3 regions of the Pseudarthrobacter sp. B907 genome follow, and region 3 is predicted to be linked to each of the others. Evidence: riboswitches for the same ligand, from Rfam matches in the RefSeq annotation. Region 3 holds a riboswitch; each other region holds the start of a gene.
The links. A riboswitch is a leader RNA that binds a small molecule or an ion and turns the genes downstream of it on or off. The one in region 3 is predicted to bind S-adenosylmethionine.

Region 1 (3,211 bases), on a different contig from region 3:
GGTAACCGGGCCGGACCCGGTCATAGTGCTCGCCGCCGTCCTGGAAGCTCTCCCCGAGCTCCCGCCGGCGGTCATGCTGCAGTTTGGGTCCCCCGTGCAGGTTGGGGCCGCCGCGTGCCACGTGCGATCTCCTTCGGCAGCTTTTGGTGCGTACCTACAGAATTTACCGCACGGGGCCGCGGCGGGCCGCCCGGCTGGCCCTCGATGACGACCCGGACGCTAGTCCAGGGTGCAGGGGGCGGCGCCGGCGGTGCCCGGCGTGTTGGGCGCCCAGTGCGGATAGCTGCGGGTGTCGTTGGCCGGGACCCAGCGGCCGGCGTCCACAACGTAGTCCCAGCCCAGGCCGTTGCGCCGCAGCGCCTCGAGTCCGGCCAGCAGCCGCTGCGCGTCGTCGAGCCGGGAGCCGAGGCCGAAGCTGGCGCGGAGGGAGCCGGCGGGCAGGCCGAGGCGCTTGAGCAGCGGGTGCGCGCAGAACCGGCCGTCGCGCAGGCCGATGCCGTGCTCGGCGGACAGGTACGCGGCGACCAGGCCGGCGTCGTAGCCCTCAACCGAGAAGTTCACGACGCCGATCGTGCCCGGGTTCCCCGCGTGGCCGGTGTCCTCGAAGATGTGGTGGACGCTCACGCCGTCGATCCGCTCAAGTCCCTCGACGAGGAAGGACCGGATGGCGTCCTCGTGGGCATGCCACTGCTGCTCGTCGAGGGCGGCAATGACTTCGGTGGCGCGGGCCAGCGCGGCGGCGCCCAGGACGTTGGGGGAGCCGCCCTCGTGGCGGGCCGGTCCGGTGGTCCAGCTGACGGCGTCGAGCCGGGCGTCCCGCACGGCGCCGCCCCCGGCGAGGTGGGGTGTGCCGGCGTCGAGCCAGTCCGGGCGGCCGACCAGCACGCCGGCACCGAACGGGGCGTAGAGCTTGTGCCCGGAGAAGGCGAGGTAGTCGACGTCGTCCGCGGTGATGTCGATGCGGCGGTGCGGGGCCAGTTGGGCGGCGTCGACGGCGATCCGGGCCCCGTATTCGTGCGCCAGCGCGGCGAGTTCACGGATCGGCAGGATTTCTCCGGTGACGTTGGAGGCGCCGGTGACGGCGAGCAGGCTCACGCCGCCGTGGGCAAGTTCCTCCCGCAGCCGCGCCAGCGTGCCGGCCAGGGTGCCTGCGGCGACGACGCTGCGGTGCGGGACGTTCTGCCAGGGCAGCAGGTTGGCGTGGTGCTCGATGTCGAGGTACAGCACCTCGCCGGTGTGCCGGCCCCCGGCGACGGGCAGGCAGCCGGCCAGCAGGTTCAGCGAGTCGGTCGTGTTCCGGGTGAAGATCACCGAGTCGTCCGGGCGGCCGCCGACGAAGCCGCGGACGATGTTCCGGGCGTTCTCGTACACCGAGGTGCTGAGCTGGGAGGCGTAGCCGGCGCCGCGGTGGACGCTGGCGTAGTACGGCAGGATCTCGTTCAGGTAGGCGGAAACCACGGACAGTGCCGGGGCGGAGGCGCCGTAGTCCAGGTTGGCGTAGCGGACATGGCCGCCCTGGATCAGCGGGGCCTGGATTTCGGCGCCGGAGACCGCGGACAGCGGGCGGCTGGCGGCGTCGAACCGGGCATCGGGGTGCGCCGGTGCGCCGGCGGAGGGGTGGCTGGGGATGGTGGCAGTCGTCATGGGACCTCGCTCGGAAAGGACCCCGCTCACAGGGGATCCGCGCTTGCCGGGTCCGCTCCGGACCGGCCAGGTCGTCACCCGGGGCACCCCGCCGCGAATGGAGGGTTGCCGGCCAGCAAACCGGGGTTTCGCGCTGGCACTCGTGACCTGCTTCGAGCCTAGGACATGGCACTCCGCACGGAAAAGGAAGGCCGGAATATGAAGCCCAGTGTTACGGCCGGCCTGGAGCGGGACCGCCTAGAGCAGGTCGTCGAGGTCCGGGTTGAGGCGCTTGAGGACTTCCGAGTGCAGGATCGAGTTGGTGGCCAGGGCGTTGCCGCCGAAGGGGCCGTCCTCACCCTCGAGGGAGGTGAAGCGGCCGCCGGCTTCGGTGACAATCGGGACCAGTGCGGCCATGTCGTAGAGGTTGAGTTCCGGCTCGCAGGCGATGTCGACGGCGCCCTCGGCCACGAGGCAGTAGGACCAGAAGTCGCCGTAGGCGCGGGTGCGCCAGACTTCCTCGGTGAGCCCGAGGAACTCGTCCAGGTTGCCGCGCTGCTTCCAGCCGCCCAGGGAAGAGTACGACAGCGAAGCGTCCGAGAGCTGGGAAACGTTGGAGACCTTCAGCCGGGTGGCCGCGGCCAGCGACCGGCCCATGTAGGCCCCGGCGCCCTTGGCCGCCCACCAGCGCTTGCCCAGGGCGGGGGCACTGACGACGCCGACCACGGGTTCGCCCTCGTCGACGAGGGCGATCAGGGTGGCCCAGACGGGGACGCCGCGGACGAAGTTCTTGGTGCCATCGATCGGGTCGATGATCCAGCGGCGCGAGCCGTGGCCGGAGCTGCCGAATTCCTCGCCGAGGACAGCGTCGCGCGGGCGGGAGCGGGACAGCTGCCCGCGGATGGATTCCTCGGCGGCCTTGTCGGCGTCGGTGACGGGGGTCAGGTCCGGCTTCGTCTCGATCCGAAGGTCGAGCGCCTTGAAGCGGCTCATGGTCTGGGAATCTACGGAATCTGCCAGTACATGGGCAAGGCGCAGGTCATCGTTGTAGCTCGAAGCGGGTTGGCTCATGGTTCCAAGCTACCGTCTAAACCCGCCGCTGACCGGGAGGCGACCGCTAGGAGACGCTGCCGAGTTCCTTGGTTTCCTGCGCCTCAAGACGGGGGTCCGTGCCGAGCAGCCGGCGCAGCGACGCGAGCCGGGCCGGGCCGGACGGGCCTGCGTGGCCGCCCTGCACCCAGGCGTCCACCCCGCAGTTCACGGCGGCGGCGTCGTGTTTGCAGCCGCGGTCGCAGTCCTCGGTACCGGGGGCCAGGTCCGGGAAGGACCGCAGGATCCGGTCCGGGTCCACGTGGGCCAGGCCGAAGGACCGGATCCCGGGGGTGTCGATGATCCAGCTGCCGGCGGGCGCGTCGTTGACCTTCAGCGCCAGCGCGGAGGACGAGGTGTGGCGGCCGCGCCCGGTGACGGCGTTCACCCCGCCGGTGGCGCGCTCCGCCCCGGTCAGGGCGTTGACCATGGTGGATTTTCCGACGCCGGAATGGCCGAGCATCACGGTGACTCTGCCGTCGAGGTGGGCCCGCAGCTC
Region 2 (3,211 bases), on a different contig from region 3:
GGATGGAGGGCGCAGCGGAACCGGCCCCCACATTGTCCCGGGTCCGCCGGAGCTAGACCTGCTTGAGCGCGTGCCCGAGGTCCCGGATCAGGTCCTCCACCTCTTCCAAGCCCACCGACAACCGCACCACGCCGTCGCTCAGCCCGATCGCCGCGCGGCCCTCCGGGCCCATGGCACGGTGCGTCGTGGTGGCCGGATGGGTGATCAGCGACTTTGAGTCGCCCAGGTTGTTGGAGATGTCGATGATCCTCAGCGCGTCCAGCAGCGCGAAGGCGGCCTCTTTTGCCGAACGACCCGGGGACGGGGACAACTCGAAGGTCAGTACGGTGCCGCCGGCCTTCATCTGCCGGGCGGCGAGTTCGTACTGCGGGTGGGAGGCCAGCAAAGGGTATTTGACCCAGCTGACCGCGGGCTGCTCCTCGAGCCAGCCGGCCAGCCGCAGCGCGGAAGCGGAGGAGTGGTTCACGCGAAGGCCCATGGTCTCCAGGCCCTTGGTGAGTACCCAGGCGTTGAACGCCGAGAGCGCCGGGCCGGTGTGGCGCATAAGCTGCTTGACCGGGCCGTCGATGAACTCTTTGGTGCCCAGGATCGCGCCGCCGAGCACCCGGCCCTGGCCGTCGATGTGCTTGGTGCCGGAGTAGACGATCACGTCCGCGCCGAGTTCCCCGCAGCGCTGGAGCAGGGGGGTGGCAAAAACATTGTCGACGACGACCGTCGCGCCGGCGGCGTGCGCCAGCTCGCTCACGGCGGCGATGTCCACGATTTCCTGCATCGGGTTGGACGGGGACTCGAAGAAGACCGCCGTCGTCGGTTCCGACAGCGCCGTGCGCCACTGCTCCAGGTCCGGGCCGTCCACGAAGACCGTCTCTACGCCCCAGCGCGGAAGGATCTCGTTGAGGATCACAAAGCAGGAGCCGAACAGCGAGCGGGCCGCGACCACCCGGTCGCCGGTTGCCAGCAGCGCCCCGAGCGCGGTGAACACCGCGGACATGCCCGAGGCGGTGGCGAAGCATGCCTCGGTGCCCTCGAGCAGCCGGAGCCGCTCCTGGAACGTGGCCACGGAGGGGTTGCCGTAGCGCGAATAGACAAAGCGCTCGTCCTCGCCGGTGAAGGCACGCTCCGCCGCGGCGGCGGATTCGTAGACGAAGCCGGAGTTCAGGAAAATCGGCTCGGTGGTCTCCTGGAAACCGGTGCGGTCAAGCCCGCCGCGGACTGCCTGGGTGTCCGGGCTCCAGCCCTGGGCATCGGGATTGAAGCCCACTTAGCGCTCGTCCCGGTTGGTCGGGAGGCCGCGGTTCTTCCAGCCATTCACGGTGCGGGCGCCGGAGGCATCCGGTTCGCCCTCGAAGCCTTCCAGGACGTTGTAGGCGGTGAAGCCGGCGGCCGTGGCGGCGGTGGCAGCCGCCACGGAGCGCGCACCGGAGCGGCAGAGGAAGATGAGGTCGGCGCCACCGTCGTCCGGCAGCTGCGCCCGCAACTGCTCCAGGAACCCCGGGTTGGGGGCGCCGCCGGCCAGCGTCCACTGGATGAACAGCGGCTCCCGGCGTCCGCCCGCGGTCTCAGGGACGCCAATATGTGCCCACTCGCCCTCGGTGCGAACATCCACCAGGACGGCGCCGGCCTCAAGCTGCGCCCAGGCCTCCTCCGGGGTCAGGTCTCCGGCGTAGCTCACGCGTGGCCTTCGCCCTCGAACTCGACGGCGTCGAGTTCATCCACCGCGTTGGCGACGGCGGCGTCGGCGCTGGCGATCGCGGCCGGGAGCACCACGGCTTGGGCCACGATCACGGTGCTGCCGTTGAAGGTGGCCGAGGGGCTGCCGTGCAGGACGTAGCCTTCGGCCAGCGCGGCGGAGACGCGCTCGCAGAAGGTGCGGTCGTCGGGGCCGGTGAACAGGCGGTAAGCCAGCTTCTCCTCGGCGCCGGGGCCGGCCGGGGACGGTGCGGGGGCTGTCCCGGTTGCTGTATCAGGCACAGCGGGGGCGGACGCGTCAGGCATGACGGATCTCCTTCTTTCACGCTTGCAGCTCGAATTTCGATATGCCGAGTATTCACCTGAGGCACCCCGCCGCGAAAGGGAGGGTTGCCGACCGGCCAGTCAGGGCTTGGCACCGGGTCTCATTACTCCCGAAAAACCTAACACCTGCGACGGCGGCGGGCAGAGCCGCCGCCGTCATGTTAAGTCACTATGCGCTGGCCCGCCGATGCCGTAGGCTCACCCGTATCGCGTCTGCGGGCGGTGTGGTGGGGGCTCATTGCGCAGTGCGGCCCTGGCCGCCGCCCGGACTGTTCCCCTGGCCCTTTCGGCGAGATGCCAGCTACTTCAACGGAACCGGGGAACTCCATGAACCTGCCCATGAACCTGCGCCGCAGCGCACCAGCAGCCCTCCTGATTTCAGCGGCCCTCGCGCTGGCCGGCTGCGGCCAAACGACGACGCCGGCCACGTCTCCGGCGAACACCGTCGAGCCGGCCTCAGCCGCCGCCTCGCAGGCCGCCGGCCAGCCACGTAGCGCAGCGCCAACCCCGACGCCGACGCCGACGCCGAAGGCATTCACGGGGGCGGAACTGACGGCGATTATCGCGGGGCTTGCCGACGGCGAAGGGAATGCGCTTACGGTGGTGCCCGCGGAGCAGTTGGAGAAGGGCATCGAGATCTCGAAGCAGACGATGTCGGAGGCCGTGATATCCCCGGCAGAGTGCGCGGTCGTGGCGGACAGCAATGCCCAGATTCCGGCCGGCAGCACCTATGCCGGCGGTGTCGCCAAATCCACCACGGTCCAGGCCCTCACCGTCGTCACGCTGGTCGCCGTCGCGGATCAGAAACAGCTGGGGGTGAACCTCGAGGCGGCCGTGGCCAAAAGCAAAAAATGCACAAACTTCAGCATGGAGATCCGGGGCCAGAAGATCACGAGCCAGACCGAGATCCTGCCGGTGAAGACCAGCGCGGACACCTCGTTCGGCTCGCTGGCCACCCAGACCCTGCCGAGCGGGCAGCTTATGACAACGTTGCTGGTGACGGGCGTTAAGGGAAACCTGTCGGCCTCGGCGGTGGCCACAGGCCCGGACGTCACGCGGGCGGCGGCGGCCACGCTGGCCCGGCTCGTGGACGAAGCCCTCGCGCAGGGCGCCACCCGGAGCTGAGCGGCGGCGCTACTGGATCGTGGCGTACAGCGCGTTCAGCTCGGCCGTGAGCTGCCGGCGCAGCTCGGGGGTC
Region 3 (3,211 bases):
TCCTTGGCTGCCCGGAAGCCGGCGTCGAGGTCCGCAATGATGTCGTCGATGTGTTCGAGCCCCACCGACAGCCGCACCAGCCCCGGATGGACGCCGGCCACCGCCTGCTGTTCCGGCGAGAGCTGGCTGTGCGTGGTCGACGCCGGGTGGATCACCAGTGAGCGCACGTCACCGATGTTCGCCACGTGCGAGTGCAGTTCGAGGGCGTCAACGAAGCGTTTGCCGGCCTCCGCTCCCCCGGCGAGGTTGAAGGCGACGATGGCGCCGGTGCCCTTCGGACCGTACTTGCGGCCGCGCTCGTACCAGGGGCTGGACGGCAGCCCGGCGTAGGCGACGGATTCGACGTCGTCCCTGGCTTCCAGCCATTCGGCCACCCGGGTGGCGTTGGCGACGTGCCGTTCCACCCGCAGGCTCAGCGTCTCGATGCCCTGGGCGATGAGGAAGGCGTTGAACGGGGACACGGCCGAGCCGAGGTCGCGCAGCAGCTGGACCCTGGCCTTGAGGATGAAGGCGAGGTTTGCCCCCAGCGCCCCGTCCGCGCCGAGGTCCCGGGCGTAGACCAGGCCGTTGTACGTGGGGTCCGGGGTGTTGAAGCCGGGGAAACGCTCCGGGTCCTTGCCGAAGTCGAAGTTGCCGGAGTCGACAATCACGCCGGCGATCGCGGCGCCGTGGCCGCCGAGGTACTTGGTGGCAGAGTGGACGACAATGTCGGCGCCCCACTCGATCGGCCGGATCAGGTACGGGGTGGAGAGGGTGTTGTCCACGATCAGCGGCACCCCGGCCTGATGGGCCACCTCCGCTATACCCTCAATGTCCAGCACGTCCTGGCGGGGGTTGGAGACCACCTCGCCGAAGAACAGTTTGGTGTTCGGCTGCACGGCGTCGCGCCATTGGTCCAGGTTGTCCGGGTCCTCCACGAACGTGACGGAGATGCCGAACTTCTTCAGGGTGTGGGCCAGCAGGTTGTAGGTGCCGCCGTACAGGCTGGGGCTGGCGACGACGTGGTCCCCGACCTCGGCGATGTTCAGGATTGCGAAGGTCTCCGCAGCCTGCCCGGAGCTTAGCAGGAGCGCGCCGAGGCCGCCTTCGAGGCTCGCGACCCGCTGCTCCACGGCGTCCTGGGTGGGGTTGCCGATCCGGGTGTAGATGGGCGCGAGTTCGGCGAGCGCGAACCGGTTGGCGGCGCTTTCGGCGCTGGGAAAGACGAACGACGTCGTCTGGTAGATCGGCAGCGACCGGGCGCCGGTGGCGGAGTCCGGCTCCTGGCCGGCGTGGATCTGACGGGTTTCAAAGGACCAGGCATTGGACATTGGAGAGCTCCTGCGGGACTGGGCGCCGGCCGTTCCCGGCTTTTCGACCGGAACGGACCTGGCGGCCGCGCTTGCCGTCCGGCGGGCGCCGGAGGGCCAGGTCTTCACCCGGGGCACCCCACCGCGTTAGGAGGGTTGCCGGCCAGCAAGCCGGGGCTCGATGCTGGCACTCATGACCTGGCTTCAGTCTAGGAACGCGCCCCGACGGCTGGATAGCTTTGTGACGAATATGAATTTGTCCCGGCGGCCGGCCGCGGGGCGTCCGCGGACCGCCCGCTGGCGCCGCAATCCACAGCGGATCCGGGCGGATCCGGCCCCTGGCCCGCACGTGAAAACGACATCCTACCTTGGTTAGGAGAGCCTAAGCTGAGAGCTCCATCACAAAGTGCCAAGATGAGGGCATGCGCATGGATCACGTCTCTTACGCCTGTGAACAAGATGGCCTCGCGGCCACCACCGAACGTATTGCGTCCGCCCTCGGCGTCGAAGCCGTCAAGGGCGGGGTACACCCCCGATTCGGGACCCGCAACATGATTATCCCGCTCGCCGGGCACAAGTACCTGGAGGTTGTGGAGGTCCTGGACCACCCCGCCTCGGACAAAGCGCCGTTTGGCCAGGCCGTGCGTGCCCGCTCGGCGGCCGGCGGGGGCTGGATGGGCTGGTGCGTCGAGGTTGACGACCTCGCCCCCTTCGAGGAGCGCCTGGGCCGGTCCGCCGTCAACGGCAACCGCAAGTTCCCCGACGGCCGCGAACTGGTCTGGAAGCAGATCGGCATCCTGGGCCTGATCGCCGACCCGCAGGTCCCCTACATGCTCAAGTGGGAGGGCGATCCTGAGCTGCACCCGTCCAACGCCTACGCGAGCAACGTCAAGATGTCCGCGCTCACCATCGCCGGCTCGGCCGAACGCGTCACCGAGTGGCTCGGCGAACCGGTGGAGAAGCCGCTGGAAGACGTGGACGTGAACTGGCTCGCCCCGCACGGGACGCCGGGAATCCTGTCCGTCACCTTTGAAACCGATTCCGGAGCCGTCACCATCTGACGATTCCTGCCAACACTTCGGCCGCCAGCAGCGGGTGCCAATGATGCCACCCACCGCTGGCGGCCGAATTTCTTTAATCCGCCCTTGCGCCGCCGGGCGCTCCGCCTGGGGCGGGACGGCCGCCGTCAGCCCTTGAGCAGGTCCGGGTGGTGGGCCTCGACGACGTTGGGGTGGGCGCGGAGCCGGTAGCGCAGGGCGTTGTCCCCGTAGGTCTCCAGGATCGGGCTGTTGGTCGGGTCCACCGACAGGCCGCGGGCCTTGGCCTGGAACTCCGGGCTGACCGCGAGCCGGGGCATGGTCGCATCGAGGGCCGGGTTGTAGAAGAACGGCAGCGAGATCCGGTCGGTGCCGCGCAGCGGGGAGATCACCCGGTGCAGGGTCGCCTTGAGGTAGCCGTTGGTGGCCAGCTCAAGCATCTCGCCAATATTGACCACAAACGTTCCGGGCACCTGGGGCGCGTCGATCCACTGGCCCTGGTACTCGACCTGCAGTCCGCCCTTGCCGGGCTCGACCAGGAGCAGGGTCAACACTCCGCCGTCGCGGTGGGAACCGACGCCCTGCTTGGGATCCGGATCGGATTCGCCCGGGTAGCGCACGATCTTGAGCAGCGGGAAAGCCTGGGCGGCAAACGCGGCGTCGAAGGTATCCTCGGGCGCCCCAAGGGAGACGGCGAGCGCCCGCAGCAGGTCCAGGGAAATGGCGCTGAGCCGCTCGGTCCATTCGGTGACGATCCCGCGCATCTCGGGCAGGTTTTCCGGCCAGAGGTTCGGCCCCTCCAGCCTCCAGTAGTCGGCAACGCCGGGTCCGGGCTCGACGGCGTCGCGCTCGACGCCGATGTCGATCTGCTCGCGCCAGTCGACG

Region 1: linked by a shared signal. The riboswitch ahead of ABLI39_RS04060 (aminotransferase class V-fold PLP-dependent enzyme) and the one ahead of ABLI39_RS06560 (bifunctional o-acetylhomoserine/o-acetylserine sulfhydrylase) in region 3 are both predicted to bind S-adenosylmethionine.
Region 2: linked by a shared signal. The riboswitch ahead of ABLI39_RS13655 (DUF1737 domain-containing protein) and the one ahead of ABLI39_RS06560 (bifunctional o-acetylhomoserine/o-acetylserine sulfhydrylase) in region 3 are both predicted to bind S-adenosylmethionine.

The regions. Positions count from the first base shown of each region.
Region 1 covers NZ_JBEEQE010000003.1:226,049-229,259, forward strand. The annotation lists gene ABLI39_RS04055 (class I SAM-dependent methyltransferase) at 1-121, opposite strand, end outside; gene ABLI39_RS04060 (aminotransferase class V-fold PLP-dependent enzyme) at 220-1,644, opposite strand; SAM riboswitch class IV at 1,679-1,792, opposite strand; gene hisN (histidinol-phosphatase) at 1,882-2,694, opposite strand; gene rsgA (ribosome small subunit-dependent GTPase A) at 2,741-3,211, opposite strand, start outside.
Region 2 covers NZ_JBEEQE010000016.1:46,249-49,459, forward strand. The annotation lists gene ABLI39_RS13640 (glutamate--cysteine ligase 2) at 1-56, shown strand, start outside; gene ABLI39_RS13645 (O-succinylhomoserine sulfhydrylase) at 53-1,261, opposite strand; gene ABLI39_RS13650 (rhodanese-like domain-containing protein) at 1,262-1,672, opposite strand; gene ABLI39_RS13655 (DUF1737 domain-containing protein) at 1,669-1,995, opposite strand; SAM riboswitch class IV at 2,009-2,122, opposite strand; gene ABLI39_RS13660 (hypothetical protein) at 2,341-3,138, shown strand; gene ABLI39_RS13665 (aminodeoxychorismate lyase) at 3,148-3,211, opposite strand, start outside.
Region 3 covers NZ_JBEEQE010000005.1:194,929-198,139, reverse strand. The annotation lists partial or broken gene ABLI39_RS06560 (bifunctional o-acetylhomoserine/o-acetylserine sulfhydrylase) at 1-1,322, opposite strand, end outside; SAM riboswitch class IV at 1,373-1,488, opposite strand; gene ABLI39_RS06555 (VOC family protein) at 1,712-2,350, shown strand; gene ABLI39_RS06550 (isopenicillin N synthase family dioxygenase) at 2,476-3,211, opposite strand, start outside.